DNA from 2 places in the Pantoea sp. SGAir0175 genome. Region 1 is predicted to be linked to the other one. Evidence: predicted binding sites of a transcription regulator. Region 1 holds the regulator's gene; the other holds the start of a gene.
The links. The regulator LexA, encoded in region 1, represses DNA repair genes until DNA is damaged. The targets are predictions, from matches to a motif close to TNCTGTATGTACATACAGNA.

Region 1 (3,109 bases):
GCGGCAGCAGGGTGCCGTCAATCTCCAGCGGCGCCAGCGGATCCGGCAGATCGTGCTTCAGGCACTGTGCGCGTAGCGTGAGCAGGTCCGCCTTTGAATCATAAGGCAAAACATACATCACCGGACGGGTCGGATCGATACCGTGTTCCGAGATCGGATCGGTCGGAATGACCTTACTTTTTACCAAAATAGAGAGTGGTAAATTCAACAATTTGTAATAGAGTTTACGCCAACCTGACATAGACAACTTGAAGCCTCTTGTTAGCAAAGCGCGGCAAGCATACCAGAAAGTGCGGCGAAGATCTGTGGCTGTGCCACCTCGCGCGCCCAGACATTGACGTCAAAAACAGTTAAGGGTTCCACAACATGGCAAATAACGTCACCGGTTTCCTGAGAATCATTAAAGCCGCCGGTTATTCCTGGCAGGGGCTGCGCGCTGCCTGGCAGCATGAAGCCGCTTTTCGCCAGGAGGCGATTGCCGCACTGGTCGCGGTTGCCATCGCCTGCTGGCTGGATGTCGATGTCATCACGCGTGTGTTGCTGATTGGCTCGGTGGTGCTGGTGGTCATTGTTGAGATCCTTAATAGTGCCATCGAAGCCGTGGTGGACCGCATCGGTCAGGAGCGCCATCCGCTGGCGGGACGCGCCAAAGACATGGGCTCGGCGGCGGTACTGCTGGCTATCTTACTGGCTCTGTTTGTCTGGATCGCGCTGCTTTGGTCGCATTTGCGATAAACATTCCACATTCATCAAGCCGCTGATTTTTCCCTCTGTTTCGGTTTTCATTTCGCCAATACCTGTATATACTCACAGCGACTGTATAAACAACCAGGGGGCGGGATGAAAGCGTTAACCAGCAGGCAGCAACAGGTCTATGACCTGATTCGCGACCATATTAATCAGACCGGCATGCCGCCAACGCGTGCTGAAATTGCTTCGCAACTGGGCTTCCGCTCGCCTAACGCTGCTGAAGAGCACCTGAAAGCGCTGGCGCGTAAAGGTGTCATTGAAATCGTCTCCGGTGCATCGCGCGGTATCCGCCTGCTGATGGAAGAAGAGGCGAGTGAAGGGCTGCCACTGATCGGTCGCGTTGCCGCCGGTGAACCGCTGCTGGCGCAGGAACATATCGAAGCCCACTATCAGGTCGACGCCAACCTGTTCAAACCCTCTGCCGATTTCCTGCTGCGCGTCAGCGGTATGTCGATGAAAGATATCGGCATTATGGACGGCGATCTGCTCGCGGTGCATAAAACACAGGAAGTGCGCAATGGCCAGGTGGTGGTTGCGCGTATTGATGATGAAGTCACGGTGAAACGCTGGAAGAAGCAGGGCGCGATTGTCCAGCTGCTGCCGGAAAACAATGATTTCCAGCCGATTGTCGTGGATACCCGTGAACAGTCGCTGACCGTGGAAGGGCTGGCCGTAGGCATCGTGCGCAACGGCGAGTGGCTCTGAAACCCGGTTGATCTCCCCCGCTGCGGCGGCGCTCGCGCGCTGTCCGCAGTCTGCTCTAATCATACTTTTGTTCCCGGCCCGTAAGGCGCTCGCTCAGGCCGACCACCGTAACCCTCGGGATGGGGCTGATGCAGCTATTTTCCTCTTCTGATAAAGCGCTGTGGCGACTGGCGTTGCCAATGATCCTCTCCAATATCACCGTGCCGCTGCTCGGCGTGGTCGATACCGCCGTGATTGGCCATCTTGATAGCCCGATCTACCTCGGCGGCGTGGCCGTAGGCACCACGGCAACCAGCTTCATCTTTATGCTGCTGCTTTTTCTGCGTATGAGCACCACCGGTTTAACCGCGCAGGCCTTCGGGGCCGGCGATAAACAGGCACTGGCGCGCGCACTGATGCAGCCGCTGCTGATCGCCCTCGCCGCCGGGTTGCTGCTGGCGCTGCTGCGTTCTCCTGCCAGTAGTCTGGCGGCAACGCTGATGGGCGGCAGCGCGGAAGTCCAGCAGCAGGCGCAGATCTTCATTGAAATCCGCTGGCTGAGCGCACCGGCTACGCTGGCTAACCTGGTGATTCTCGGCTGGCTACTGGGCGTGCAGTATGCGCGTGCGCCGATGGTTCTGCTGATTGTCGGAAACCTGGTTAACATCCTGCTCGATCTGCTGCTGGTGCTGAAACTGCACTGGGGCGTTGCCGGTGCCGCCGCCGCCACGGCGCTGGCCGAATACGTGACGCTGGCAGTGGGATTATGGATGGTGGCGCGCGTGCTGAAACTGCGCGGTATCGATTTCAAACTGCTGAAAAACAGCTGGCGCGGTGACGCGGCGCGGTTATTTCGCCTTAATCGCGACATCATGCTGCGCTCGCTCATGCTGCAGATCTGCTTCGCCTCGCTGACCCTGCTGGGTGCACGCATCGGACCGGATGTGGTTGCGGTCAATGCGGTGCTGTTGATGTTCCTGACGTTTACTGCCTATGCGCTGGACGGCTTTGCTTACGCGGTGGAAGCCTGCTCGGGTGAAGCGGTAGGGGCAAAAGATCGCAGCCGGCTGCTGCTGATCTGGCATGCCGCCTGTCGCCAGGCGGGTATCGTTGCGCTGCTGTTTGCGCTTATTTATGCGCTCAGCGGGCCGCACATTGTTGCGCTGCTTACCTCGCTGCAGCCGCTGCGTGAGATGGCCGATCGCTTTCTGCTGTGGCAGGTGATTTTACCGCTGGTCGGCGTCTGGTGTTATCTGCTGGACGGCATGTTCATTGGCGCGACGCGCGGCCGCGAAATGCGTAACAGCATGATCATGGCAGCAGCCGGTTTCGGCATCACTTTGCTGACGCTGCCGTGGTTAGGGAATCACGGTTTATGGCTGGCGATCACGGTGTTTCTGGCGCTGCGCGGCCTGACGCTGGGATGGATGTGGCGCCGCCACTGGCAGCGTGACAGCTGGTTCAGCCAGCCATAAGCGCAGCGCAGGCACCAGAATAATCTGTAATTCCGTGCACAATCCGAAGCGGCAACTATAATTATCTCAAACGGCGCAGATAAGCAGCGCGTTATATGGTTATTTCCGGTATTACATGAGAAATACACCATCTCACTCAGGAAGACGTGGAGGATTGTTATGAACAAAGACGAAGCGAGCGGAAACTGGAAGCAGTTTAA
Region 2 (3,109 bases), 500 kb from region 1:
GGTTAAGTGATGACGTGCTCCTCCCGCGCCCGCGGGAGGTTCTGATAAGGCGGTTGCTATGTGCGAATTGCTCGGGATGAGCGCCAATGTCCCCACGGATATCTGTTTCAGTTTTACCGGTCTGGTGCAGCGTGGCGGTGGAACCGGGCCGCACAAAGATGGCTGGGGCATCACCTTTTACGAAGATAAAGGCTGCCGCACCTTTAAAGATCCGCTGCCGAGCTACAACTCGCCGATTGCCCGCCTGGTGCAGGAGTATCCGATTAAGTCGCACTCGGTGGTGGCGCATATTCGTCAGGCCAATCGTGGCCAGGTATCACTGGAAAATACCCATCCGTTTACCCGCGAACTGTGGGGCCGCAACTGGACTTACGCGCATAACGGCCAGCTAAAGGGCTATCGCCAGCTGGAGACCGGGCATTTCCGTCCGGTAGGCGAAACCGACAGCGAAAAAGCGTTTTGCTGGATTCTGCATAAGCTGGCTGAGCGCTATCCGCGCACGCCGGGCAACTGGCCGGCGGTGTTTCGCTATGTGGCGGAACTGGCGACGGAGCTGCGCCAGAAGGGCGTATTCAATATGCTGCTGTCTGACGGACGCTATTTAATGGCCTTCTGCTCAACCAATCTGTACTGGATTACGCGCCGCGCGCCGTTTGGCAAAGCGAAGCTGCTCGATCAGGATGTGGAGATTGATTTTCTGCAGCAGACCACGCCGAAAGACGTGGTGACGGTGATTGCGACGCAGCCGCTGACCGGTAATGAAACCTGGCACCGCATCGTGCCAGGTGAGTGGGCATTATTTTACCTGGGTGAGCGCCAGGAATGATTTCGACGCCGCTTCCGGCGTGGTCATGACCGGCGTGTTGTTCACCGCATACTGACCGGTTGCCGTCACGTTGACCGTTGGCGGCACGTGGTATTTGGCGAAGTAAGCATAGCCCGGCTGCAGTTCACGCCAGAAGCTGATGTAAGTCGAGTAACGATGGCGCTGCATGTTGCTGTCGGTCATGCGGAACGGGAAGATGTTGACCTGCACATCCTGCTGACCGTTACGCAGCGCGGCGTTCACGTAAGTGAAGATCTCATCCATCGATGCGTTGGTCATGGCATAGCAGCCCACCGACACGCAATCGCCGTGAATCATCAAATAGTTACCGTTATAGCCTTTGGCGCGATCGTACTGATTCGGGAATCCGGTATTGATGGCGCGATAAAAACGGCTGTCCGGCTTGAGCTGATTCATCTTCACGTTATAAAAGCCTTCCGGACTTTTAAAATCGCCCTGACGACGTTTCGGCCCGAGGCCGCCGGAGAAGTTACAGATGCGATAGCTGTCCAGCAGTCGATATTCATTACCGATTTTGCCGTACAGTTCCAGCGTACGCTCTTCCTTGAAGATCTGAATAAATACCGGTGTACCCAGTAATTGTTTCTTTAACTCTTTGCTCACCGGAGCCAGCGGCTGCATTGGCTCAGGCGTCATTGCCCAGCTCAGGAGCGGCATAAGAATCATCGCAAACAATAATGCGATTCTGCCCATTCTGTGTGTACCTTGAAGTGAAGAGGAACGCTGACGCAGTGCGTCACTGTATTGCATTATCGGAAATATCCGCTACCGCAGCGCAACATTATCATTGTCTGGCGTTTAATCAAGCCGGAGTCCGAGAAAATGGTGCAATCCTAAAGGGAATACGACCACAAATTTGTAAACTTTAATCGCACGCGCCACAAATATTGCCGTTGTTTTTCTCTGCTGTATACTTATCCAGTATCCGGAGGGGCGTATGCGCAAAATCATTCATGTCGATATGGACTGCTTTTTCGCGGCAGTGGAAATGCGCGACGATCCTTCATTACGTGATATCCCGATTGCCATCGGCGGCAGCCGCGTGCAGCGCGGCGTAATCAGCACCGCCAACTATCCGGCGCGGAAATACGGTGTGCGCAGCGCGATGCCGACCGCCACGGCGCTGCGCCTCTGTCCCCATCTGAAACTGCTGCCCGGCCGCTTTGACGCCTATAAAGAAGCCTCGCAGCAGATTCGCGCCATCTTTACCCGCTATACGCCACTGATTGAGCCATTGTCGCTGGATGAAGCCTACCTGGACGTCACCGACAGTGAACACTGCCAGGGATCGGCCACGCTGATGGCGCAGGCGATTCGCGCCGATATCCTGCGCGAAACCGGCCTGACCGCGTCCGCCGGCATTGCGCCGATCAAGTTCCTCGCCAAAATCGCCTCAGACATGAACAAGCCAGACGGCCAGTATGTGATCACGCCGCAGGCGATGCCGGACTTTCTGCTGACGCTGCCGCTGAGCAAGATTCCCGGCGTCGGTAAAGTGGCCACCAAAAAGCTGGAAGAGATGGGACTGCGCACCTGCGCTGACGTACAACAGGCCGATCTGGCGCAGCTGCTGAAGCGCTTTGGAAAATTTGGCCGCGTGCTGTGGGAGCGCAGCAACGGCATCGACGATCGTGACGTAGTGGTGGAGCGCGAACGCAAATCGCTGGGAGTCGAGCGTACGCTGGGCGAGGACATCCATCACTGGGAGCAGTGCCTGGAGATTATTGATTTTCTCTACGCCGAACTCGATCGCCGTCTCAGCGCGATCCGCCCGGATAAGCAGATTGCACGTCAGGGCGTAAAGCTGAAGTTCAACGATTTCCAGCTCACCACCCAGGAGCATGTCTGGCCGGTGCTGAATAAAGACGACATGATCGCCGTAGCGCGTCAGGCCTGGGACGAACGCCGCGCCGGACGCGGTGTGCGGCTGGTGGGGCTGCACGTCACGCTGGTAAATCCGCAGCTGGAGCGCCAGCTGGTGCTGGGGTTGTAATGGCTGAGCTGCCGCTGGAAGAGCGCTACAGCGCGGTTGCCTGACGCGGCACCGTTACCGTAAATAAAAAATCCTGCCCGGGGGCAGGATTTTTTTTATCGCAACGGCGTTACGCTTTTTCCGGTACCACGTTCAGCAGCGCGGTCAGCAGTTTCCAGTACAGACCGACGCTGTCGATGTGCACCTGCTCGTCCGGCGAGTGCGGACCGGTGATGGTTGGTCCAATCGACACCATGTCCATGTCCGGATACGGTTTTTTGAACAGACCG

Region 2: a site for LexA is predicted at 1,752-1,771, ahead of dinB (DNA polymerase IV). Genes of this name have one in related genera too.

Annotation. Positions count from the first base shown of each region.
Region 1 is NZ_CP028081.1:3,734,037-3,737,145, reverse strand. It holds gene plsB (glycerol-3-phosphate 1-O-acyltransferase PlsB) at 1-241, opposite strand, end outside; gene C1N56_RS17500 (diacylglycerol kinase) at 367-735, shown strand; gene lexA (transcriptional repressor LexA) at 841-1,455, shown strand; gene dinF (MATE family efflux transporter DinF) at 1,584-2,909, shown strand; gene C1N56_RS17485 (CsbD family protein) at 3,069-3,109, shown strand, end outside.
Region 2 is NZ_CP028081.1:3,232,439-3,235,547, reverse strand. It holds gene lpcA (D-sedoheptulose 7-phosphate isomerase) at 1-10, shown strand, start outside; gene C1N56_RS15260 (class II glutamine amidotransferase) at 59-826, shown strand; gene dpaA (peptidoglycan meso-diaminopimelic acid protein amidase) at 797-1,540, opposite strand; gene dinB (DNA polymerase IV) at 1,785-2,840, shown strand; gene pepD (beta-Ala-His dipeptidase) at 2,950-3,109, opposite strand, start outside.